Linked DNA regions of Zobellia nedashkovskayae. The protein of the gene in region 2 interacts with the protein of the main gene of each other region in a pairwise test. Links are inferred from orthologs where the notes say so. Each region holds a gene or a part of one and is shown on either strand. Other genes may lie near its edges. The genes, in order: def and IWB64_RS06850.

Region 1 (17,142 bases), 1.5 Mb from region 2 along the record:
CTCTCTAGAGGATACTTTATTTTCATCATCAACTACAAAAACATATTTTTTATCCAGCACTTCAAAAGTGGCTTTTTGCGGAATAATTAAGGCATCTACTAATGGTACGGGCATTAAAACATTACCTGTCTCCCCATGTCTAAGCAAGCCGTCTGGATTGTTGAAAGTAGCTCTAAACGGAATGTTACCGGTCTCATTGTTGAAATCTGCCTCAATAGTTTCAACTAATCCAGAATGTTCAAATTGCCTGTTATTGGCCATCAATAAATTTACTGTGGCCTTGGTATCATCTTTTAGATTTGTTTTATAATCCAAATATTCAGGTTCGGATACGTTAAAGTACACCCACATTTTACTGTTATCCGATAGGCTGGTAAGTAACTCTCCTTCTTCCACAAGACTACCTGGTCTCACAAGAAAACGGTCAATTATACCATCAAAGGGAGCTCGTATCTCTGTAAAGCCCAAATGTACTTGTGCTAAGGCCAATTCTGCATTAGCTTTATCCAGCTTAGCCTTATCCATGGCCAACTCATTCTGAGAAACAACATCACTATCTGCTAACGATTTTGTGTTTAGGTATTCAATATTGGCAACTTCTGCTTCTGCTTTTGCCTTTTGTTGCTCTGCTTGATAAAGCTTAGGCATAATTTGAAAAAGCAATTGCCCCTTCTTTACAAACTGGCCCTCATCTACAAATACTTTTTGTAGAAAACCTCTTTCTTGTGATCGCAATTCTATATGCTGAATAGATTGTATTTGACAAACATATTCATTGGTAACAACAGTATCTTTTTTTAATGGACTGGTAACCAGGAACTTTGTTTCTGCTTCTTTGTGTTTCTTTTCTGATTTACAACTTGAGTGAAATAACAACACAGACAAGCTCATGAGCATGAAAATTCTTCTCATAACTTAATATTTTTAGTTTTGATAATGGTTTATGTAGATGTTCTTGGAACATCATTGAGGTAATTTTTTAAAGTGCCTTATTTTCCGCACGGCACTAAAAAAGAAAAGCCCGACAGAAGTATTTGTCGAACGTAGCCTCAAATCACAGCTGTAGAACGCTGAACATAAGGTGAAGTGTCTTATAAGTAGACAGGTAAGTAATATGCTGATAAAAAGTAAATTGATTTTTAATCAGGTGAAAAAAGTAACCTGTTTGATAAAATGTAGAAAGTAAATGTAAAGAAGTATACTCCTTTAATTGTTTTTCGGATAGCGTTGGCTCGCTTTCCTCCTCTTCCTCCTGTTCGTCAATAATTTCAATTTTACTGTTACGTTGCTTTTCAGAAGACGAAGACCTTAAACCAGATGGAATATACTGTTCAGGCTGAACGGTAGTGTTACTTCTTTCCGATTGATGCTCAATACTTATATCTGTGAGGGCGCTATAAGCTGTATTTGCAATTAATTGTCCGCAAACGCCTAGAATAAGTATACCTAGAGATAAAAAATATTTTGAGAAGCATTTTTTCATCTGGCTGCAAAACTAATGCACACCTTTAATGTGCACAAACTGTATCATCTTAAATGTTTGTTAACTCCCTTATTTTTTTTCATATTGTTATTCTTGCCTGAATATATCAATCAAAAGAGAACAAAAAGGTTCATTTTTTTAATATCTTTCCGTCAGGCCTTTGAGACTAAGGTCCTCTCTAAAACCATAGGCAACATGAAAAATGTATTTGACCAAACCGATGTGAACGAACTAGTTTCGCGCATTAATAACCTCAACTCAAAAAGTAATAATTTATGGGGCAGAATGAGTGTAGGCCAAATGATGGCTCACTGCAACGTTGCCTATGACATGACTTATACGGATCAATATCCTAAACCTACGGGTTTCAAAAAGTTTATGATTAAACTCATTGCTAAAAAAATGGTTGTGGGGCCTAAACCTTATAAAAGAAATATCCGTACGGCTCCTGAGTTTCTAATTACCGACGAACGAGATTTTGAATTAGAAAAACAAAAACTGGTTGCACATCTACAAAAGACACAGCAACTGGGTGCCGCACATTTTCAAAATAAAGAATCTCATGCTTTTGGGCCACTTACCTCACAAGAATGGAATGTTCTTTTCTATAAGCACTTGGACCACCACCTTCAGCAATTTAATGTTTGATCTCCTTTTTAAGGGAAGCCTTTTAAAATAAATCCATTAGACTTTTTGTGAACTTATTTTAATCATTTCCTGCACGCTCAACAGTCAGGAAATTTTGTTTTTTTACTATCTTTTAACCAACTAAATAACTCAACTATGATCGTTTACCTCTATGAATTTATAGGAACAGCCTTGCTCATCCTTATTGGAAATGGTGTTGTTGCTAATCTGGTATTAAAAGGCACCAAGGGTCCTGATACCGGCTGGACGGGTATTTCATTAGCATGGGGTATTGCTGTTTTTATAGGAGTTTATGTAAGTGCAGATGTTAGCCATGCCCATTTAAATCCTGCAGTGACCCTTGCGTTAGCAACAGCAGGAAAATTCAGTTGGGGACTAGTACCCGGTTATATGTTAGCCCAAGTTTTAGGTGCCATGATGGGTAACTTTATGGTTTGGCTTACTTATAAAAAACACTACGATGCCACCGAAGACCAAGGAGCTATTTTAGCTACCTTTTGCACTGGCCCCGCCATTAGAAGTCCTTTTTGGAATTTTATGACAGAGGCTATTGGAGCCTTTACTTTAGTTTTTGGTGTCTTTTTTATTGCCGGTGGTTCATTTGGCGAAGAAGCTATTTCACTTGGCTCGTTAGATGCACTTCCTGTAGCTTTATTAGTAATGGGTATTGGTTTTGGCTTAGGAGGCCCAACAGGCTATGCTATTAATCCTGCGCGGGATTTTGGTCCACGATTGTTACATGCTATCTTACCATTAAAAGGAAAAGGAAGCAGCGACTGGGGCTATGCTTGGATTCCCGTAGTAGCTCCTTTGTTTGGAGGTTTTGTTGCAGCTTTGGCTTATCTTGCTGTTTCTGTTTAAGTAATAAAGTATTATTTCATGAAAAAATTAGACTTTGTATTTATTTTCTTTCTAATCGTTCAGATTGGTCACGCCCAAGAATTCATAGAAATACCCTATGAAAAAAGTACGACCATAAAATGGACGCATGAAGAAAAGCAATACTTCTCAAAAATTTGGAATACAGAAGTAGTCACTAATGTGTCCGTTCCCACCCTGCAAATTTTTCAACCTAAAAACCCTAATGGCACCTCTGTTATAATAGCTCCTGGTGGTGCTTTATACGCGCATAGTATTAACAGTGAAGGAAGAGACGTAGCTAAATGGCTTGCATCTAAGGGAATAACCGCATTCGTTTTAAAGTACCGTCTTGTACCAACTGGTGAGGATGCCGTACAAGAAGTTAGTGATGAAGGACAAAACAATCCTGCCCGAATAGTAGAAAGAGTAGCCCCTGTATTACCACTGTCCGTTGCCGATGGACTTTCTGCTATTTCTTATGTTAGAGAAAACTCAGAAAAACATCAACTAGATCCAAACAAAATAGGCTTTATGGGCTTTTCTGCCGGAGGTGCTGTAACAATGGGTGTAGCCTATAACTACACAGAAAAAGACCGTCCTAATTTTATTGTTCCCGTCTATGCTTGGACGAGTGCCTACCCTGTTCAAGAAGCTCCTGAAAATGCACCGGAAATGTTGATAATCTGTGCTAGTGATGACCCACTAGGTCTTGCCCCGGGAAGTATTGAAATTTATAACTCCTGGATGAAGGCGGGTCATACACCTGAGTTACATATGTACGCAAAAGGTGGTCATGGTTTTGGAATGAAAGAACAAGGTTTACCATCGGATAATTGGATCGAGCGTTTCTATGATTGGTCAGTTTCACAAGGAATTACCACAACTTCAAAATCAGAATAAATGAAAGTATATTTTATTATCTTCCTGCTTACCAGCTTTATCTCAAACGCACAAAGTGGGTTTACAAATGAAGTAAAGGCTATTGGTCAAAAATATGACACCCTTTATGATGCTTCAAAAGAAAGTATTGTCTTTACAGGTAGTTCCAGTATCCGAGTTTGGAAAGATTTACAAGAACGGTTTCCTGAACATCAAGTTATAAATTCAGGGTTCGGAGGCTCACAGGCTGTAGATTTACTTCAATTCACCAATGACCTTATTCTGCGTTACAAGCCTAAGAAAGTTTTTATTTATGAAGGCGATAATGATATCCAAAGCAAAAAAAGACCAAAAGAAATTATAAGTACCATTGCTGAAATAAGTGACCTTATTTTTAAGGACAATCCACAGACCGAAATTATACTCATCTCTGCTAAACCCAGTATCTCTAGATGGAAACTGAGAAGAAAGTATAAGAAACTGAACCGTAAGATGGATAAAATGACCCTAACAGACGGACGGTTAAAATATGTTGATGTTTGGAAGCCTATGCTTGACGGAAGAAAGGTGAAAAAAGATATTTTCGTAGAAGACGGTCTACATATGAATTCAAAAGGATACGAAATATGGTACTCCACACTAAAAAATTACGTCAATTAGACCAGAAGTAATCCCAAACAATAAAAATTCCAAAAATGAAATCTAACTTGATCAAAGCATTGTTTATCAGCTGTATTTTTATAACCTTATGTTCTTGCGAACCTGAGAAAAAGAAACGCGTCCTGAACCTACCACAAACAGATTTGGCCATGGAAAACTTAATTCCACTACCCATGAAGGTCGTTCCTACCAATTCAGGTTTTGCGCTTGATAAATTTACGGCCATCTACACTTCAGAAAATGCTGATGGTTTTCCTGAAGTGGGAAAATTTCTCTCTGAAAAAATTCACGCTAAGACAACATTGGACATTTCTGTGAATGCTAAAGAAATTCCCGAACGAGAAGGTGTAATTTATATCAATCAATCTGACAGTCTAGAGTTAAACGCTCCTGAAGCCTACCAACTTTATATTACCAAAGATTCTATAATTCTAAACTCAAATACAGCGGCAGGTGCATTTAGAGGTGTGCAGACCATCCGCCAGATTATTCCTGAAATCCCTAACGATACTGTTGCGGCATATAAAGTTTGGAACATACCAACAGGTAAGATTATTGACAACCCTGTTTTTGAATACCGTGGAAGCATGCTAGATGTGGCCCGTCATTTCTTTAGCGTAGAAGACGTAAAGAAATATATAGATGTTCTAGCCTATTACAAATACAACGTGCTTCATCTGCATCTATCGGATGATCAAGGCTGGCGAATAGAAATTAAGTCTTGGCCAAAACTTACTGAAATTGGTGGTAGTACTGAAGTTGGCGGAAAATCCGGTGGTTTTTATACTCAAGAAGAATATACTGCCATCGTGAATTATGCAGCTGAACGCCACATGATGATTGTACCTGAAATTGATATGCCAGGACACACGAACGCAGCATCTGTTGCATACCCTTTTTTAAATGGAAATGGCAAAAAAGTAAAACTTTACACTGGTATGCGTGTTGGTTTCAGCACATTTGACACAAGAAAAGATACCACTTACGCATTTATTGACGATGTAGTTAGAGAAATATCTGCAATCACTCCAGGACCTTATTTTCATATTGGAGGAGATGAAAGCCATGTTACCAAGAAAAAAGACTATATCTATTTTGTTGAGAAAGTAGAAAAAATAGTTCAAAAGTATGGCAAGCGAATGATTGGATGGGACGAAGTTGCCACAGCAGATATGGATTCTTCTTCCATATCTCAATTTTGGGCCAGTAAAGAGAATGCGGACCTAGCCGTAAAAAAAGAAATGAAAATTATCATGTCTCCCGCAAAGAAAGCTTATTTAGACATGGAGTACGATACCCTTTCAAAACATGGGTTGCATTGGGCAGGATACATACCAACAGATACAGCTTACGTTTGGTCGCCAGAAACCTACGAAGGTATTCCATTAGAAAACATCTTAGGTATTGAAGCACCGCTTTGGTCTGAAACTATTAGCAATATAGATGAGTTAGAATATCTTGCGTTCCCACGTGCTATAGGTTATGCCGAATTGAGTTGGTCTACACCAGAAAACAGAGATTGGGAGAAATATAAAGTCCGTTTGGCCAATCAAGCACCGTTCCTAGACCAAATGAATGTAAAATACTATCCTTCACCATTAATAGATTGGAAGAAAAGTAAATATACCTACAAAGAAATTCAGAAAGATTGATTTGTTAAGTTCCAATTGAAGTGTTCGGTAAAGTGAACCTGAAATTGGAACTTTTACAACTTAACATTGAAGCTTTTTTTCCACCAATCCCTGAAGCACTGTACGCAAATCATTGAAATCTACAGGTTTTTCTAAATAGGTGATAATTTCTTTAAAAAAGGATGCTTTGTATCTATCTTCTGGCCTTCCTGAAGAAGTGGTTATTACTATGGGAATATCTGGACATAAACCCATGTCATTTTTAGCTTCCAAGAACTCCCAGCCGTCTAAAATGGGCATATTTATATCCAATAAAATTAAATCTGGACATTCATTGCCCTTTAAATAGTCTATTCCCAATTGACCATTAGTTACAATTGCTATATTCTGAAATCCAAGGCTATTTAACTTAGTTTTTGATATAAAGTTGGTTACTTCGTCATCTTCAATAATTAGTATATCTATCATTTTGGTTGATTTTATTATTTCTAAAATTGAATCTTAAACTCTGTTCCTTTATTAACTTGACTTTCCACTTCAATTTCACCACCACTTTCAGTAACAATTGAGTGAATAATATATAACCCGATGCCTAGGCCCTCTACATGAGTATGCATCCTCTTAAACAATCCAAAAACTTTATTGGACACACTTTGGTCAAAGCCCAATCCATTATCCTTAAAAGTCAGTTGCATTCTACCATTAACTTCTTTAGTTGATATCTTAATTATTGGTTTCCGTTTTGGGTGTCTGTACTTAAGAGAGTTGGACATAAGGTTTTGTATAATACTCTCTATGTGAATAGGGTTATAATTGATAATTGAGCAGCTTGAAAAATCTTCTTTTATAATAGTTCTACTTTTTATAATATCGTCAGAAAGACCTGCTTTTACCTTAGCCACCACCTCTGAAAAAACTACATCTTCACGAACACCATTAAAAGTAGACTTCATTGCAATTACTTTATTTAAAGCCGTAATTTTATCGCACATTACTTTAGTTACCTTTTGCATGCTATCTACTATAGGTGCTACTTCATCACTTACAGGGCCAGCCTTTAAAAACATTGAGAATAGACTTTTTAAATTTGTGAGTGGCGCTCTTAAATCATGTGCCGCCACATAGGAAAACTCCTCCAATTCCCGGTTAGATTTTATTAAATTATTATTAACGCTTTCCAAAGAGTTCTGCGCATTCTTTAACTTATCTATAGTGTCACTTAAATTTGTAATATCCAGTGTAGAAATACCAAGATATGCACCTACTTTAAATGCCCTACATGTCCACTTATAATGAAGGTTACCTTTCGCAAAAGCAAGTTCATCATACGCAACAGGAATTCCCGTATTAAGCACATCTTTGTAAGATTCATAGCGATCTGTACCTTCTAGGTACGGAAATACATCCAATAGATTTTTTCCAATAAAACTTTCTTTGGTAATACCCATTGTAGTCACAGACGCATGGTTAACGTCCACGAAATTCATTTGATCATCCAGAATAACAAAAGGAGAATGCGCATTTTCAAAGAAAGCACTCTTTAATTCGTTATTAATTTTGGTTACGTATTTTTTCATATTTTTTTTATTTAAAACAAATTAATGAGGACTTAGACTCCTAATTTATAGTTGTTTATAAAAAAATTAACTGAAAAAAGTTGTAAAGGAGAAAACTAAAGGTGAATGACAATTATCTATAGACGAAAAACAAAAGACTTTTTATCTATTTTATTTAAACTACTAGAAAACAGATGTTTAATATAATATGATACCCATAAAAAATAAGGTTCATTAAAATGTTTGGAATTGATACGCGACGACTAATCTTAAACTCTAAATAAGAAGTAAAGGGCTTACATAATTTTAAGAGAAGCTATTTAAATAAATAGGAGAAAAGAACTTTTCTCTAGTTACTATACCTAATTAAAGGTTCTTATGCGCTTTTATTAGCATATTTCGTAGATAGAAGCAACTTAGTAGCGTTCCAAAACTCTAGTGAGCTTGGATTTGGAGACAAGGAGTTTTCAGGGCTTTCAAAAAAGGTAGACACTAACAATTTGAGATATTGAAGATCACTATTTTCTGATTTTAAATGCTCAAAAGCCATATACCAAATCAGAAATTCCCTATTATGAATTCTATTTTCTGAGATCAGCGTAACTTCAGAATGTCTGTCGTCATTTTTAATTCTATCAAAAAGTTCTCTTACAACAATTTCTTCGCCTTCAATGTATTGTATGAACCTTTCTTTGAAAAAAAGTAAACATCCTGTAATGCCATTTTGATTATTAAATTCTCGTGCTTTTCCAAGCATTTCTTGAATTTCCTTAATGCTAAAATCAGTATTTGCTATAGAGGTATATACTAAACAGAACATGTAATTTGGTATGTGTTTGGTTGTCTTGGTATCACTAAGTTAGTAATTAAATCATGAAATAGATATCGAAAAACTTGCAATCGAACTACATACAGTTTATTCTTTTACAATGTTAAAGATTTATCTTACAAAAACTAAAAATCAAGAGCATCAGACTCACTTTTGAGTTTAAAAACCATATTAAAAAACCCTCATAAAGAGGGTTTTAATTCATCATAACCTATGAAAGTTGACTTTATTCTTCTTCTGAAGTACCATCTTTGTCTGCAGAAAAATCTGTAATATTATTTTCATGAAGAATGTTATACCATTGCATCACTTTTTTAATATCACTTGCATAAACTCTATCTTCATCGTAGTTAGGTAATATTTCAAAGAAATATTCTTCCAACTTAATTTTTTCTGCCTTGTGGGCTACTGAGGTTTTACCACCTTTTTCTTTTACCTGTATTTTTAAAAATACATCTCTTAACGGCAATTCTTCATCTAATGTATAAATTGCTATTTCAGAAAGAATGCTTACGTTACTGCGCATACCTACAGTAATACGTTTTTGGTCAATAAGCGATTCCGCAACAAACCCAGTACGGGTCTGTGTTACCAGTTTGTAAAGGCCTGGTTTTCCTCCAATGGATAAGATCTTATCTAAACTCATATAAAAATTTACATTTTAGGAGCGCAAATATTGCACTTTTCAACGGATTTCAATAAAACTTTAACGTCCTTTTTTCTGGTTAGGAAAACGCATGCGATAATCTGCTCTGATGTTTCCCTTAGAAATGTTGTTCAACCTGCTTTTTAGTAAGCGTTTTTTTAAGGGCGAAAGCTTGTCTGTAAACAAAATACCTTCAATATGGTCATATTCATGTTGAATAACCCTTGCTAAAAGACCATCATAGGTTTCCGTATGTTCTTTAAAATTCTCGTCTACGTAAGTAATTGTGACGGTATCTTTTCTTTTAATGTCTTCATGAATGTCCGGTATACTAAGACACCCTTCGCTAAAAGGCCATTCTTCACCCGTCTCTTCTTCAATATAGGCATTGATGAATACCTTTTTAAAACCGTCCAATTTCTTTTGATCTTCTTCAGAAAGGTCTTCGTCTTTTGAAAAAGGAGTGGTATCTACCAAGAACAGACGCACTGGCAACCCTATTTGGGGAGCAGCCAAACCAACTCCATTGGCATTATACATGGTCTCCCACATATTTTCAATCAACTCTTTTAACTTAGGATGTTCTTTAGGCAACTCATTGCCTACCTTTCGCAATACGGGATCGCCATAGGCGATAATTGGTAATATCATCTAAATTTTATTTAAATAGGCTTGAAGAATAATCGTAGCACTAATTTCATCTACCAATGCTTTATCTCTTCGCTTTTTCTTTTTTAGACCGCTATCTATCATAGTCTGAAATGCCATTTTTGAGGTGAAACGCTCATCATGACGTTCTACTGGTATGTGAGGGAAAACTTTTTTTAGTCGATTTAAAAATGGTGCTATTAAAGCTTCCGACTCACTTGGAGTATTATCCATTTGGCGCGGTTCACCAACAATGAATTTCTGTACATTTTCCTTTTCGGTGTACTCCTTTAAAAAATCTATCAGCTCAAAAGTACGGACAGTGGTTAAACCTGATGCTATTAGCTGTAACTCATCTGTAATGGCAATTCCTGTTCTCTTCTTTCCATAATCTAACGCCAACAATCTTCCCAATACTAATTTATTTTTTGCAAAAATAACCTATAAATTGTTATAACCGTAAAATTGAAACCCCAAATCATATTTGACTCTTATATTTGTACTTGAATGGACAGGGATACAAAAAACATCATTTGTTCCAGACAAATAATCATAAGATTAGAATACATCGCACTATCTGCGCTGTACATAACACTATAATTCTATAGAAAAATGACCGAGTTAAGAAAAACCATAGAAAATGCATGGGAAAACAGAGAACTTCTAAAAGAAGCTGCTACTCAAGAAGCCATAAGAGAAGTTGTAAACTTACTAGACCTAGGTAAACTGCGCTGTGCTGAACCAACTGAAAACGGTTGGCAAATCAACGAATGGGTAAAGAAAGGTGTTGTGCTTTATTTCCCTATTCAAAAAATGGAAACACTTGAAGCCGGTATTTTTGAATATCATGATAAAATTCCACTAAAAAGAGGTTATAAAGAAAAAGGTATTCGTGTGGTACCTAATGCCGTTGCACGTCATGGTGCTTATATCTCTGCCGGTACTATTTTAATGCCTAGCTATGTAAATATAGGTGCTTATGTAGATGAAGGAACAATGGTAGATACTTGGGCAACTGTAGGAAGTTGTGCTCAAATAGGAAAAAATGTTCACTTAAGTGGTGGTGTAGGAATAGGTGGCGTACTTGAGCCATTACAAGCGGCCCCTGTTATTATTGAGGATAATGCATTTATTGGTTCTAGATGTATCGTTGTTGAAGGTGTTCGCGTTGAAAAAGAAGCTGTTTTAGGTGCCAATGTAGTACTTACAGCATCAACCAAAATTATAGATGTTACTGGAGATGAGCCAATTGAAACTAAAGGTAGGGTTCCTGCACGTTCAGTTGTTATACCAGGGAGTTATACAAAGAAATTTCCTGCCGGTGAGTTTCAGGTGCCATGTGCCTTGATTATCGGAACACGAAAAGAGAGTACAAATAAGAAGACCTCTCTAAACGATGCGTTGCGTGAATATGACGTTGCTGTTTAAATTTTGTAGGAAATTTATTGGTTTGTATACTTTTTTATAGCTTTTATAGTTATAGTTTTGTTAATCGAAAGCACAGCTCTATACATTTACCAGTTTATGAACAGCCAAAGCGAAAAAATTTCAGCATTAATAATCACCTATAATGAGATTGGGTACATTGAAAAATGTATTGAATCTATGGTATTTGCAGATGAAATTATTGTGGTTGATTCATACAGTACGGACGGTACTTTTGAATATTTAGAAAATCATCCAAAGGTAAAAGTTATTCAAAGACCATTTGAAAATTTTACCGACCAGAAGTCTTTTGCCTTGCGCCAAGCTTCTAATGATTGGGTACTTTTTCTAGATGCAGACGAAGTTTTGACACCAAAACTTCAAAACGAAATTCAGCATACAATTAATAGTGGCACAAAGAAAAATGCCTTTTGGTTTTACCGAACTTTTATGTTCAAAGACGAAAAGGTATTTTTTAGCGGCTGCCAAACCGATAAGAACTACCGTCTTTTCCGGAAAAGCAAGGTTGCTTTTGCCAAAGACAAAATCGTACATGAAACCCTTAACGTAATTGGGGAATCAGGTACGTTAAAAACTAGATTGATTCATTATTCTTATAAAGATTATTCTGATTTTAAAGGTAAAATTTTAAAGTACGGAAGAATGAAGGCTATTGAATCGCTTCGTAAAGGCAGAAGATTTTCTTACGCCAAACTTGTGATTAAGCCTATTTGGAAGTTTTTCAACCGTTACATAATTCGTCTTGGCTTATTTGACGGATTTAAAGGACTTGTTCTTTCCTATATTCACGCTCGTGGTGTAGTAGAACATTATAAGGCCCTAAAAGCTTTAGAAACAGAAACTAGAACTTCTACAGCGCCTATCAGTACTATTTTGGAAAGAGCTGCTTAATTTTTTTTCGATTTACATCTACTCTAAGACTTTAATAGACTGTTATAAATAGTCGCTTTTCATATTTTGTATTAGCTCTACCCCTATATTTCTTAATTTATAGCAACAATTTTCTTTTGATCGATTTGTATGCTTATTTTTACCCTTTCGCGGAAAAAAGGCATGAAAGGTAAACCAAAACTCACCATAATCATATCATATTACAAGGCTTTGGAGAATCTAAAATTGATTCTGAAAGCGCTTGGCGAACAGAGTTTTAAAAATTTTGAGGTTATTGTTTCCGAAGATGATAACAATCCTGAAACGGTAGGGTTTATGGTTGATAATAAAGACCACTACCCTTTCATTATTCAACACTTAAACCAGCAAGAAGATTTAGGATTCCGTAAGAATATGATGCTAAACCTTTCAATTAAAGCTTCAAATTCTGATTTTTTAGTCTTTATAGATGGGGACTGTGTACCTCATAAACATTTTGCCAAACAATATGCAGATAAAGCCGAAATGGGCTATATCCTTTGGGGAAGACGTGTAATGCTAGGCCAGAAAAAGTCTATGCAAATTCTCAAAAACAAATCCTTATCCGGGCTTGATCTTTTTGCTCTTGCTAACTCAGACAGTGATAAACTTAAAGATGCCATTTATTCCCCAAAACTAAGTCTCTCTTTAAAAGAAAAAGGCTTAAAAGGTTGTAATTGGGGGATTTGCAAAGAACATTTAATTGCAGTAAATGGTTTTGACGAAGATTACGTAAGAGCCGGGGTTGGCGAAGATGATGATATAGAATGGCGTTTGAAAGAGAACGGACTCCATAAAAAATCGATGAAAAATAAGGCCATTGTTTATCATCTACATCATAAAAGAAGCTATGCTGATGAGGGAGTAAGAAAGAATAATGAACTCTTAGAACAAAAGAAAAAGGCTAACCACATAAAATGTCTTCACGGTCTAGAAAGTTTATATTAAACAAGCATAGCCCGTAAAACACTAAATAAACCTAAAAACGCTATTTTAGCTGCCCGATCAAACAGATTTTAAAAATGAGAATTGGCTTCGAAGCAAAAAGAGTTTTCCATAACAATACCGGTCTAGGTAATTACGGACGGGATGTTATCCGAATTCTTAAGAAATTCACCCCAATAGATCAATTTTATCTGTACACTACATCTGTTTCATCTCAAAAAAGATTTGATTCCTTTGACAAAATTGTTGTAAAACTACCAGAAAGTGGGCTTTGGAAAAAATTATCTTCTATTTGGCGCTTAGGGCCTGTGGCCAATCAGATTAAAAAAGATGGAATAAATTTATACCATGGTCTCTCGGGAGAGATACCATCCGGATTAAAACGAAGAGCCATACCTACCGTAGTTACCGTTCACGACCTTATTTTCTTTAGTCACCCTCATTACTACTCGTTTTTTGATAGAATTATTTATTCGATAAAATCAAAACATGCAGCAAAAAATGCGGACAAAATTATTGCAATTAGCGAACAGACTAAAAGGGACGTCATAAAATATTTAAAAGCCGAAGACTCTAAAATTGAAGTTGTTTATCAAGGTTGTAATCAAGCATTTAAGAAAGCATATCCGCAATCGGAAAAAGATAAGGTTCGTGAAAAATATAGCTTACCTGAACAGTATATATTAAATGTAGGTACACTTCAAGAAAGAAAAAACGCATTACTTATCGTAAAAGCTATTAAAGGCACGGACTATCAGCTGGTATTAGTAGGCGGTGAAAAGAAATATGCTCAAAAAATTCATTCTTACATCAAAGAAAACAACCTTGGGAATCAAGTTTCCTTTTTAAAAAATGTTTCTGTTACTGAACTTGCCGTGATATACAAAATGGCAACTATCTTCTGTTATCCTTCGCTTTGCGAGGGTTTTGGAATCCCTATTATTGAGGCATTGTTTAGTAAAATTCCCGTAATAACCTCACAAGGAAATTGTTTTCCCGAAGCAGGCGGACCTAATTCGGTATACATAGACCCATCTAGCGAAGAAGCCTTACAAGAAGCGTTCAAAAATCTTTATTACAACGAAGATGAAAGAAAACGTATAGCGGATTTAGGCTATACTTATGTACAACGTTTTACTGATGAAGAAGTTGCTAAAAACCTATTTAAGGTTTATAAATCTATGCTTTAATGAGAACTATCTGTTTCTTTAATAGTGTAGAAAGCTGGGGCGGTGGCGAAAAATGGCATTTTGACACCAGCCTGTATATGCACCAAAAAGGGCATCAGGTTCTTGTTATCACGCATGAAAAAAGTGAACTTCTAAATAGGTTAAAAGGCACGGGAGTGCCTACTATTGGTTTAAAGGTTGGTAACCTAAGCTTTTTGAATCAGGCTAAAATCGATAAAATAAAAAACATTCTTGTAGAGCATCAGGTGGGCTGCATTATCATCAATCTTTCTCGTGATTTAAAATTAGCGGGACTTGCTGCAAAAAAAGCGAGTACAGAAAAAATTATCTACAGAAGGGGTAGTGCTATACCTATTAAGGATTCTGTTCTTAATCGTTACTACTTTAAAAATGTAGTAACGCATATTTTAGCTAATTCAGAAGCTACTAAAAACACGGTTCTATCCAATAACCCAACGCTGTTTCCAAAAGAAAACATTACCGTTATTTACAATGGAATTGATATAGATGGATTTCTTAGCAAGGAAGTAGTACCCCAATATAGTTCCAAAAACAAAAATGAGGTCGTATTGGTCAACTTGGGTAGATTAGAGGCTCAAAAGAATCAACAATTCTTAATTTTACTGGCTAGCGAACTCAAAAAACGACAAGTTCCTTTTAAATTATTGATAGGTGGCGAAGGCCGGTTAAAGGAAACGTTGCAACAACAAGCAAAGGAACTGAATGTTACCGAAGATGTTCTTTTCTTAGGATTTATTGAAGAGCCTAAAAGCTTCATATCATCTGGCGATATTTTTCTTCTCTCCTCCTTATGGGAAGGCTTTGGCTATGTTTTAGCAGAAGCTGCACTCTGTAAAAAACCTGTCGTAGCTTTTGATACAAGTAGTAATCCTGAAATTGTATTACAGGAAAAAACAGGTTATCTAACCAAGGTAAATGACGTAGAAGCCTTTGCTGATAAAGTTGAAAAACTAATAACCAATCCCGAACTCAGAGAGGAAATGGGCCAGACCGGTTTTGAGTATGCTCAAAACGCATTTAATGCAAATAACATTCTTAAAAAAATTGAAAGTTATCTGATTTCAAAAAAGCCAAAAACAAATAATATTACGGCTTTGCTAATTACTTATAATGAGATTGAACATATAGATGCCGTTCTAGAAAATATTGACTTTGCAGATGAAATTATAGTTGTAGATTCATTTAGTACGGATGGAACTGTGGAACGTATAAAAGCACATTCTGGAGTAAAACTTATTCAAAGGGAATTCAAAAATTACACCGATCAAAAAGCATACGCCATGGAACAGGCGTCAAACGACTGGATACTTTTTTTAGATGCCGATGAAAGGCTAACCCCCGAATTACGTGCTGAAGTCATTGAAACTGTAAATACAAATGATGACGAAATTTCCGCATACTATTTCTACAGGACCTTCATGTTCAAAAAGGAAGAGCTACGTTACAGTGGCTGGCAAAGCGATAAAAATTACCGTCTTTTCAAGAAGAGTAAAGTCAATTTTACAAAAGACCGTATTGTTCATGAAACCTTAGTTGTTAATGGTAAGTCAGATGTATTGAAAAATAGACTTATCCATTATTCCTATAAAAATTACGAAGACTACAAAAGTAAGATGGTCAAATACGGTCAGATGAAGGCTATTGAAGAACTCCCTAAAAACTATAGTCCTAATGCCTATCACTTCATTGTTAGACCTTCATATAAATTTATAAACCATTACATTTTAAGGCTTGGTATTCTAGATGGAAAAAAAGGTGTTATCATCTGTTATCTGAATGCTCTTGGCGTTTATTCGCGCTACAAAGAACTAAAACGCCTTAGAAAACAGCGCTAATTTTTTGATATGCAAAATCTGAATACAGAAATCAACAAATGCATAGAGGTGCTACAAAACGGTGGCCTTATTCTCTACCCTACAGATACCGTATGGGGAATAGGTTGTGACGCAACTAACGAGGTAGCTGTGCAGAAAATCTACGACCTGAAACAAAGAAAAGACAGCAAGGCTCTTATCTGTCTCGTTGCCAATGATGCTATGTTGGAACGAACGATTGAAGAGGTTCCTGAAGTGGCTTATGATATAATAGACCTTTCTACAAAACCAACTACCATCATTTACGATAAGCCTAAAGGTGTTGCGAAAAATCTAGTTGCTGCCGACAATACTTTGGGCGTTAGAGTCGCATCGGATAAATTTTGTAGATATTTAATTAATAAGTTCAAGAAACCTATAGTTTCCACTTCTTCTAATATTTCTGGAAGACCAACTCCCAAAAGTTTTGATGAAATAGACGCCGTTATTTTAAAAGGTGTAGACTATGTGGTAAATTTGCAGCCCGAACAAAAATCCGCAGTACCCTCAGCCATTATAAAACTGAGTAACGATGGTACGGTCAAGGTTATACGGCACTAATTTATAATAAAATACATATTTAGGTTTTTATAGGATGACAATAATCCATAACCTAGAGTCTAAAAATTAAACTTTTGAACCACACACAAGCGCTCGCCAACCCTATTTTTAAAATCGTTTCACAAGCTGCGGATGAACTTGGGGTAGATTGTTATGTAATTGGTGGGTTCGTCAGGGATTATCTACTTGAACGAGGAACACATAAAGATATAGACATTGTAGCTATAGGAAGTGGTATAGATCTGGCAAAAAAAGTGGCATCTTTACTAAATGGGAGACCAAAAGTTAGTATTTTCAAAAATTTTGGGACCGCTATGTTACGCCATGACGATATTGAATTAGAGTTTGTAGGTGCCCGTAAAGAAAGTTACCACAG
Region 2 (10,058 bases):
TGATTATGCTCCAGATGATAAAAACTCCTATTCACTGGCGTTTTACGGGGGGAAAAGAAAAAAAGACCGCCTAGCCGATATCGTGTATTACGATAACCATGGGATTACCCCAGCCGTTGGGGGTGAACGATTTTATACCTTTCAGTATTACAATCATAATTTAAGAACTAGAAAAAGCGATTTTGCATTGGGAAGCTTTGACTATTCGCATGTTTTTGACAACACGTCCAAACTATCAACTTCATTTTTATACGAATACACATTGTTGGGCGGCCCTACGGAAAGTGATAACTTAGGGGAACCTGATAGAAACATAATATACCAACAAGAATATAATACTAATGACAACCCACTGAACGGTATTCGCCTCTCCTTAGATTATGCTTGGAAACCATTTGCAATTGGTCAATTAGAAACAGGCTACCAATACCGAAACCTAGACCATACAGGTGATTTTGTTTACGAGAGAAAAGATGATATAACTGGTGGTGCATTTGAACTTGTTCCGGAATTTTCAAGTGAAGTAGACCTTCAGAGAAGTATTCATTCCGGTTATGTGCAATTAACGGGTGCTAAGGATAAATGGGAATATGCAGCAGGGGTACGTATTGAAGCTATGGACCGCGAACTTGACCTTCGTGACAAGCAAGGTCTTATTGATACTACCTATGCTTACGATTATGTAAAACCGTTTCCATCGGCATCGGTTCAATATACTTTTGAGAACAATATAAAGTTAAAAGCGGCTTACAGCAAAAGAGTGGAGCGTACGGCAACCTTTAAAATGAATCCTTTTCCAGAACGCGAGCACTCAGAAACTTTAGAACAAGGAGATCCAACCCTAAAACCTGAATTTATAGACTTGTTTGAAGTGGGTATCAGTAAAAATTTTGATAGTGGAAATTCTGTTTTTGCCACGGCCTACTATCGTGATACCAAAAACTTGGTAAATAGAGTAAACACAATCTACAACGATACGATTCTAAACCGAATTTACTCTAACGTAGGTAATGCAAAATCAATAGGATTGGAGATAGGTACCCAGCTAAAAGCTACCGAAAACTGGTCCAATTTTATTGGGACAAACCTTTATAATTATTCCATTGACGGTGAATATGATGGTCGTGATGTAGACAGCAACTCCTTTGTGTATTCTATAAATGCGAACAGCACCTATACTTTTTCAGAAACCGCTTCTTTACAATTTACATTCAATTACCTCTCAGAAAGAGTTACGGCACAAGGTGAAGATTCCCGTTTTTATTCGCCTAACCTAACCTTTAAAAAGTCGTTTTTAGATAACCGCTTAACGGCTACTTTGCAATGGCAAAATATAGATATGGGGTTATTGGACACGAATGAACAACGTATTACAACCTACCGCGAAGGTGAATTTTTTACCACTACAAATTATGTGTATGAGGTAGATATGGTGTTATTGAACCTATCATATAATTTCAATAAGAACAAGAATAAATCCAAATTCATTGATAGTGAATTTGGTAAACAAGAATTCTAAAAACTAGTTGATGTTTAGTTGAGTATAGGGACCAAATCCCGGACAAGAAAGCCCCAATGATTTTTAATCGAGTTGGGGCTTTCCTCTATTTGTCTTTTTCTGTGCGTTCTTCTTTTTGTGCTTCAACCGTTTTTCAATAGATGATCTTGACGGTTTTGTTTTGCGACGTTTCTTTTTAACCTTTAGCGCATCTTCTATGAGGTTCAAAAAACGGGCAATGGCCAAATCCTTATTTCGGTGCTGACTTCGACTTTCATCACACTGCATTTGTAAAACGCCTTCTTTAGTAAGCCTATGGCCTATTTTTCTATGAATACGCTCTTTCTCCGTATTGGTAAGTCCATTAGAGTCTTCAACAGAAAAGCTAAGATCTATTTTTGTAGATACTTTATTTACATGCTGACCACCGGCACCACTGCTTCTAACAGCCTTGAAATTCAATTCTTGAAGCAGTTGGGATTTATTCATAACTCAAGAATCTCCCATACGTTGGTTAATAGTCTCAATGGAAATATTTAGATAAATCACTTTCCCAACTTCTAGAGGCTTATCATGATGAAAATAAATATCTTCCCCCTCGTAAACACCAACAATCATAAAATGGCTTCCCATATAATAGGCTCCTTTTACAACAACCTCTAAACCGGATTTACCTGAAACCTTAAACTCATGCGCATAAACGATAATACGTCTTTTAGTATCTGCATATGATTTTACAATATTTATAGGAATTTTATTGGCTTCGCCGAAAAGAGAAGCTACATAGAGATCTTTAGGATGCTCATAAAGGTTTTTAGGACTATCCTTAGCAACAATGAACTTATCTTTAAGCACGACTACTCTATCTGCAAACGGAAGCATATCCATATGATCATGTGTAGCCGTTAGTACGGTTATTTTTTGACGCCTTAGATAACCAAAAAGATTACGGCGTAAACTGTTCTTTCTAAAATTGTCAATATTACTAAAGGGTTCATCTAACAATAATACTTTGGGCTCTTGCGCCAATACTCTTGCCAATGCAACACGTTGCTGTTGCCCACGACTCAACAACTTCACTTTTGTTTTGGCAAATTTGGTCATCTCGATCATCTCCAAAAGTTCAAACGTGCGCTCTTTCAACTCTTCGGGTTCAAAAACGGACAAAAATTGGCTAATGTTCTCTTCTACCGTAGTAAAAGGCATCAAATCAAAATCTTGCGAGAGATACTTCATGTACGGCTCACCCGGCACCAAATTATGAAGAGGGCCTAAAACTTGGTTTTCATTCCAATATACTTCGCCAACTTCAATATGTAAGAGTCCGTAAATAATTTTTAAGAGCGTACTTTTTCCACAACCGCTTTCGCCTATAATGGATACATGTTCGCCTTTGGCCACTTTTAGGTTGATGTTTTCCAATATGGAAACACCATCTTCATAGTTAAAAGACACATGATCTACTTGTAACATATATTAGTGTTCTATAAACCGGAAGACTTTATACTAAAAAAGTCAAATCGGTATTTAATTTTTCTTAATAAAGCATTATTACCTTGAACTGAGATTAATACGGTAGTTTTTCAAACCCCATGTTGTACAATGTAAACGCAAAAATATCTGCGTACTGTTCAATGGTCTTACTTACCGGTGTACCTGCTCCGTGACCTGCATTGGTCTCTATTCGAATCAAGGTAGGATTTTTTCCCGATTGTTTGTCTTGCAGTTCTGCTGCAAACTTAAAACTATGTGCTGGTACCACACGATCATCGTGATCTCCTGTGGTAACCAAAGTAGCCGGATACTCCACACCTTCCTTGATAGTATGAACGGGTGAATACCCCTTTAAGTATTCAAACATCTCCTTGCTATCTTCGGATGTACCATAATCATAGGCCCATCCTGCGCCAGCGGTAAAAGTATGATAACGTAACATATCTAAAACTCCAACAGCAGGCAAAGCCACCTTCATAAGGTCTGGTCTTTGTGTCATAGTAGCACCAACTAAAAGTCCGCCATTACTACCACCACGAACGGCTAGATAATCAGAAGAAGTATACTTATTATCAATTAAGTATTCAGCAGCGGCAATAAAATCATCAAAAACATTTTGTTTTTGCATTTTAGTACCGGCATCATGCCATTTTTTACCGTATTCACCACCACCTCTTAAATTAGGTACAGCGTAAATCCCACCTTGCTCAAGCCAAACAGCATTCGCAATACTAAATGCAGGTGTTAAACTGATGTTGAAACCACCATAACCATATAAGATAGTTGGGTTTTTACCATTGAGTTCCAGTCCTTTTTTATGCGTAATAATCATAGGAACCTTAGTACCATCCTTTGAGGTATAAAAAAACTGATTAGATTCATAATCATCGGAATTAAAATCTATACTAGGCTTCCAATACGATGTGTATTCACCAGTTTCTACATTGTATTTAAAGGATGAACCGGGAATGATATAATTGGTAAAAGAAAAATAAAATTCCTTATTCTCTTTTTTGCCCCCAAAACCTGATGCACTCCCCACACCAGGAAGTCTAACTTCACGAATTAGATTTCCTTCGTAATCATACTGAAGCACCTTACTGATGGCGTCTACCATATATTCAGCAAAGAAATAACCACCGCCCGCACCAGCCGTTAATACGTTTTCGGTTTCTGGGATAAAATCTACCCAATTTTCCTCAGCTGGATTATCAGCATTAACCGTAACAATCCTTTTATTTGGAGCATTTCTGTTGGTAACGATATAAAGTTTTGAACCTTCGTTTTCGATAATATAATTGTCAGAATCCGTATCCTCAATTATAGGAACTAGCGGACTATCTTTCTTTGAAAGGTCTTTAATGAACAACTTGTTTCCTGAAGTTGAAACAGCTGCAGAAATTTGCAAATAACGTTCATCTTCAGATACCGATGCACCTATATATCTGTGCTTCTCAGCATCTACTCCCCCATATACCAATTGGTCTTCTTTTTGAGAAGTACCTAATTTGTGGTAATACACTTTGTGCTGATCGGTCTTTGCAGAGAGCTCGCTTCCTTCCGGCTTATCATAGCTAGAATAATAAAACCCTTCATTTCCTTTCCATGAAATTCCGCTGAACTTAATATCGGTAAGCGTATCTTCAACTACTTCCTTGGTTTGGGCATTTATAACAATGGCCTTTCGCCAATCGCTACCTCCTTCTGATATCAAATACGCAGCAAGCGAACCATCTTTGGTAAAACTTAATCCGGCTAGAGATGTAGTTCCATCTTCGGAAAAGGTATTCGGGTCTAAGAAAACCTCTTCGCTACCTTCACCTTGCTTTCTATAGATGACATACTGATTTTGTAAACCATTATTTTTATAGAAATAGGTGTAATTACCTTCTTTAAAAGGAGAACCTAATTTTTCATAATTCCACAGCTTCTCCAACCTCTGTTTAAGCGCCTCGCGAAACGGAATTTTTTCCAGATAATTAAAAGTAACCTCATTCTGTGCTTTTACCCATGCACCGGTTTCTTCGCTCATATCATCTTCTAACCAACGATATGGATCTGCTACGGGAATCTCAAAATAAGTATCAACAATCTCTGATTTATGGGTTATAGGGTAATTCACAATGCTCGTCTCTGTTTTTGGTTGTGATTTGCAGGCAAAAATACTTGCCCCCAATGAAAATAATACAAGGTATTTCTTCATGATTTAACGATTGAAATTCGCTAAAAGTACCATAAAAAAACCTATGCCGGCATTGCACAGCATAGGTTTTAACTAAAAATTTAGAAAGTATATGATTTTTATACCAAACGGTTTTCTAGAAGATACTCAGCAATCTGTACTGCATTTGTAGCAGCCCCTTTACGAAGGTTGTCTGCAACGATCCACATGTTTAAAGTATTACGTTGCGACTCATCTCTACGAATACGTCCTACAAAAACTTCATCTTTGTCATGTGCATAGATTGGCATTGGGTACGTATTCGTATCTGGATTATCCTGAACAGTAACACCAAGAGTATCATTCAACATTCTGCGAACTTCGTTTAGATCAAAGTCGTTTTCAAATTCAACATTTACAGATTCTGAATGACCACCTGCAGTAGGAATACGAACTGCCGTTGCACTTATAGAAAAACTACGGTCATTGAATATTTTTTGTGGCTCACGTGCCAACTTCATTTCCTCTTTAGTATATCCATTTTCTAAGAAAACATCACAATGTGGCAATGCATTTCTATTGATAGGATAAGGGTAGGCCATTTCACCTTGTACCCCAGCCATCTCGTTCTCTAATTGACGTACAGCCTTGACACCTGTTCCTGATACCGATTGGTATGTAGAGATAACCACACGTTTCATCTTATATTTCTTGTGTAATGGAGCAAGCGCCATTACCAACTGAATAGTAGAACAGTTGGGGTTAGCTATAATTTTATCTTCTTTGGTTAATTCACCTGCGTTTATTTCAGGAACCACCAATTTTTTGGTCGGATCCATTCTCCAAGCAGAAGAATTATCTACAACTGTAGTTCCTGCTTCTGCAAATTTAGGAGCCCATTCCAATGAAGTATCACCTCCAGCAGAAAATATAGCAATATCCGGCTTTGCAGCTACGGCATCAGCCAAACCTATGATTGTATATTCTTTGTCTTTATAAGAGAGTTTCTTACCTACTGAACGCTCAGAAGCTACCAATAGCAATTCCGTAACTGGAAAATTACGTTCGCTCAATACTTTGAGCATCACCTCGCCAACCATACCGGTGGCACCTACAACGGCTACTTTCATCTTTAAATAATTTAGAAGCACAAATGTAGTGCAACCCTATTGACTTGACAAGCATTTTAAATCCGTATCATCATTATTTAACAAATTGTTATAAATAAAACAATCAAGCAAAAAAGAACCGTCAAAGAAGTTGCGAACTTCAATGACGGTTTTAAGACTAAACTGCAGTGCAGCGGTGGTATTCCCTAAAAACTAGGAAAACCTTTATTCTTATTGCTTTTTAAGCAAGTCTCTAATTTCAGCCAATAAGTCTTCTTGAGAAGGACCTGCTGGAGCAGCTTCTGGCTCTGGAGCTTTTGTTTTGTTGTAAGCTTTAACCATTAAGAACATTACAAATCCAACAATGATAAGGTTAATGATGCTATTAATCCATGCACCGTAACGTATTTGGTTTGCAGGTGTAGTAACTGTACCATCTGCAGCAATAACAGCTGGGTCAAGTGTAATAGCCATTGCTGAAAAATCAATACCTCCTGCAAAGTGACCTACAATCGGCATAATCATATCCGCTACAAAGCCGTTTATAACTAGCCCAAGAGCGGTAGCCATAATAACTGCAACAGCGAAATCAATGACGTTGCCCGTCATAATAAAATTCTTAAATTCTTTTAACATGATAATTAGTGTTTATAATGGTTATTTAATTAATGGCGCAACTTAATGCACTGCAAATTAACAAAAAAAGGATTAATTATGGCGTGATGCCCCTGGTTTTAATTATCAACAACCACGCGAGCGACCCTTTGCGATATACCAGTTAGTATTTCATACGAGATAGTTTTAGCACCGCTCGCAAACTCTTCGGCAGTTGGACTAGTACCGAAAACAATGACCTCATCACCCTCTTTACAATCAATTCCAGTAACGTTTACCATGATCATATCCATGCAAACATTTCCTACAATTGGCGCCTTTTTTCCGTTGATGGTTACATATGCTTTTCCGTTACCATATTGTCTTCCAATGCCATCTGCATGACCAATTGGCAAAGTAGCCGTTACAACAGCCTCTTCTGCCTTGTAGGCTCGGTTATACCCAATACTTTGACCTTTATCAATTATATGGATCTGAGAAATAACGGTTTTTAGTGTTGCCGTAGGCTTAAGCTGGGCATCTATAGCTGCTTCGTTTCCAAATCCATAAAGTCCAATTCCACATCGTACCATATCATATTGAGCCTTTGCATAATTGATGACACCAGAGGTATTTAACAAATGAAGCATAGGTGTATGCTTTAATTTGGGAAGAAGCTCCTTGGTAAGGTGTTCGAAAGTCGCAATCTGGTTTTCGGTAAACTCCTGCTCTTTTAAATCTTCGGATGCTGCTAAATGTGAAAAAACAGAAACGACCTTGATTTCATCTTGATTCTCCAATACACCTGTTAAGACATCTATCTCACTTTCTACAAAACCCAACCTATTGAGGCCTGTATTGAATTTTAAGTGAATAGGGTATTGTTTTAATCCCTTATTTTGGGCGACCTGTAGAAAATTGGTCAATATTTTAGGCGAATAAATATTGGGCTCAAGATTATAAGCCACCAGATTATCAAAACTTACCGGTAACGGGTGTAACACTAAAATCCGAGTCTTTATTCCAGCTTCTCGCAAAGCAACTCCTTCGCTTACATAGGCAACAGCAAAGTAATCTGCTCCTAAAGCTTCTAGCTTTTTTACAATCGCTACAGAATCGCTTCCGTAAGCAAATGCCTTCACTACCCCTAAAAATTTAGTTTTAGGGTCTAATCTTGATTTCAAAAACCTGTAATTATGTTCTAGAGCCAAAAGGTCTATTTCTAAAACGGTTTCACCTGCTTTAGCCATCGATTTTCTTATCGTTAGATTTTATTTCTTCACTCTTCACCTCTAAATGCTTTACTTTTTCTTGCAATCTTGCCTTATAATATGCACCACGGCTCAAAGGTTCGTACTCTTCCGTTTCACCTAATAACACCAAATTATCATTATTGGACTTTCTATGACTGTAATTGGCTAAATTACCAGTACGTGTACAGATGGCATGTACTTTGGTAACATATTCTGCAGTAGCCATTAATGCGGGCATAGGACCAAAAGGATTTCCTTTAAAATCCATATCCAAACCAGCTACTACAACACGTACTCCTTTGTTGGCTAAATCGTTACAAACAGTAACAATTTCATCATCAAAAAACTGGGCTTCATCAATACCAACAACATCGCAGGTATCTCCTAGAATACGGATATTGGCGGCTGCAGGTACAGCTGTAGAACGTATTTCATTAGCATCATGAGATACAACCATGTTCTCATCATAACGATTATCTACCGTTGGTTTAAAAATTTCAACCTTTTGCTTGGCGAACTGAGCACGTTTTAACCTACGGATTAACTCTTCGGTCTTACCGGAGAACATAGAACCACAGATGACTTCTATCCACCCGAATTGTTCTTTATGATTAACAGTATTTTCGAGAAACATTTTGTAATTTTAGACGAAAATATAGGGTTTTTCGTTCTTAATATTGTAGAACCTTAGTGGATACATTGTTTTTATTAAAACATTCCGCTAAAGTTCAGAATTTAATGTTAGCAAAGATAGAGATACCTTTTTTACCCCAACCCGGTAGAATTAGAAAAAATTGACCGATGAAGAAAAAATTGAAGGAAGAGCTACGAAAATTATCTACTGATATTATCACGGCTCGTGATATGGATATGAGCGAGATGTATGATGTCGCTAAAAACTTATATGAAAAATTAGCGGTTCTTAAATACATAGAAGAGCAGCTAAACGATATAGAAATAGATGTTTCAAAAAATGTGATTGCTGCCAAATTCGAGAAAATGGCCAATGCCGTGCTTAACGAAAATGCTTCGGTACCCGAAAGCAATCCACACCAAGAAGATATAATGATACCTGGTATGGATACCATAAAAGATATGATCTCTGAAATGCCTAGCCACGATCAACGTGTAGATGAAGTATTAGAAGAGTTCATGTCCAAACCGGATTACATGAAAAACGATCAAGAACTTTTTGAACCTCAAAAACCAGTTGCACCTCAGCAGAACGGTGCCGCTCCAAAGAAAGAGGTACATACAAAATCTCTGAACGATAAAATTTCTAACAAAGAACTTAAAATAGACCTTAACAATAGGCTGGCTTTTGTTAAGCACTTGTTTAACGGTAGTATGGAGGATTACAACAGGGTTCTCTCCCAGTTAAACACCATAGATAGTGAAGAGCGCTCCATTGCTTTTATTAATAACATGGTAAGGCCAGATTATAATAACTGGGCTGGTAAAGAAGAATATGCAGAGCGATTTATGCAATTTATTGAACGAAAATTTTCTTAGATAAATCTCCATCCGAAATCCAAAAAAATATAGACCCTTTGTTTTGAACGAAGGGTTTTTTGTTGGAAATTAGTTTCAGATAGCAGTTTTCTTTATTTTATCGCCAAAACCTTACCACCATGAAAACCCAAAAAGCCCTTTATTGGTCTGCTTTAGTTTTGCTTACGGCCATTATGCTCTTTTCCGCATTTAATTATTTCACCAAATACGAAATGATAGCCGGTTTTTTTGAGCATTTAAGTTATCCCACCTATCTCATATACCCATTGGCCATTGCTAAAATTCTAGGCTTGATAGCCATATGGGGCAATTTCTCCTCATGGCTTAGAGAATGGGCGTATGCAGGTTTCTTTTTTGATACACTTTTAGCGTTCTTTGCACATTATATAACAGATGGCCAAGATTATCTATTCGCCTTTATTGCGCTAATAGCTACA

The links.
Region 1: the proteins of IWB64_RS06850 (region 2) and def interact in binary tests that used the Escherichia coli proteins (3 or more experiments, as listed by UniProt). The link is inferred for Zobellia nedashkovskayae from one-to-one orthologs.

What each region holds. Positions count from the first base shown.
Region 1 is NZ_JADDXR010000002.1:132,286-149,427, forward strand. Bases 8,050-10,967 are described here. They hold def (peptide deformylase), read right to left. Parts: upstream 9,845-10,967; coding sequence 9,254-9,844; downstream 8,050-9,253. Other genes in these bases: IWB64_RS00615 (BLUF domain-containing protein), read right to left, coding at 8,095-8,538; IWB64_RS00620 (DUF5606 family protein), read right to left, coding at 8,774-9,193; ruvX (Holliday junction resolvase RuvX), read right to left, coding at 9,845-10,255; IWB64_RS00635 (2,3,4,5-tetrahydropyridine-2,6-dicarboxylate N-succinyltransferase), read left to right, coding at 10,454-10,967. Outside these bases: IWB64_RS00570 (efflux RND transporter periplasmic adaptor subunit), read right to left, coding at 1-912; IWB64_RS00575 (hypothetical protein), read right to left, coding at 1,055-1,483; IWB64_RS00580 (DUF1569 domain-containing protein), read left to right, coding at 1,679-2,131; IWB64_RS00585 (MIP/aquaporin family protein), read left to right, coding at 2,267-2,992; IWB64_RS00590 (alpha/beta hydrolase), read left to right, coding at 3,011-3,892; IWB64_RS00595 (GDSL-type esterase/lipase family protein), read left to right, coding at 3,893-4,531; IWB64_RS00600 (family 20 glycosylhydrolase), read left to right, coding at 4,567-6,183; IWB64_RS00605 (response regulator), read right to left, coding at 6,244-6,630; IWB64_RS00610 (PAS domain-containing sensor histidine kinase), read right to left, coding at 6,651-7,739; more of IWB64_RS00635, read left to right, coding at 10,968-11,269; IWB64_RS00640 (glycosyltransferase family 2 protein), read left to right, coding at 11,366-12,178; IWB64_RS00645 (glycosyltransferase), read left to right, coding at 12,341-13,144; IWB64_RS00650 (glycosyltransferase family 4 protein), read left to right, coding at 13,219-14,331; IWB64_RS20570 (glycosyltransferase), read left to right, coding at 14,331-16,187; IWB64_RS00660 (L-threonylcarbamoyladenylate synthase), read left to right, coding at 16,197-16,766; IWB64_RS00665 (CCA tRNA nucleotidyltransferase), read left to right, coding at 16,841-17,142. UniProt on the Escherichia coli protein: Removes the formyl group from the N-terminal Met of newly synthesized proteins. Requires at least a dipeptide for an efficient rate of reaction. N-terminal L-methionine is a prerequisite for activity but the enzyme has broad specificity at other positions.
Region 2 is NZ_JADDXR010000002.1:1,597,814-1,607,871, reverse strand. The notes cover bases 4,289-7,108. They hold IWB64_RS06850 (aspartate-semialdehyde dehydrogenase), read right to left. Parts: upstream 6,284-7,108; coding sequence 5,294-6,283; downstream 4,289-5,293. Other genes in these bases: alr (alanine racemase), read right to left, coding at 6,997-7,108; mscL (large conductance mechanosensitive channel protein MscL), read right to left, coding at 6,494-6,898; IWB64_RS06855 (prolyl oligopeptidase family serine peptidase), read right to left, coding at 4,289-5,195. Outside these bases: IWB64_RS06870 (TonB-dependent receptor domain-containing protein), read left to right, coding at 1-1,519; alternative ribosome rescue aminoacyl-tRNA hydrolase ArfB, read right to left, coding at 1,583-1,987; IWB64_RS06860 (ABC transporter ATP-binding protein), read right to left, coding at 1,991-2,971; more of IWB64_RS06855, read right to left, coding at 3,066-4,288; more of alr, read right to left, coding at 7,109-8,106; IWB64_RS06835 (thymidine kinase), read right to left, coding at 8,099-8,743; IWB64_RS06830 (hypothetical protein), read left to right, coding at 8,911-9,621; IWB64_RS06825 (DoxX family protein), read left to right, coding at 9,741-10,058.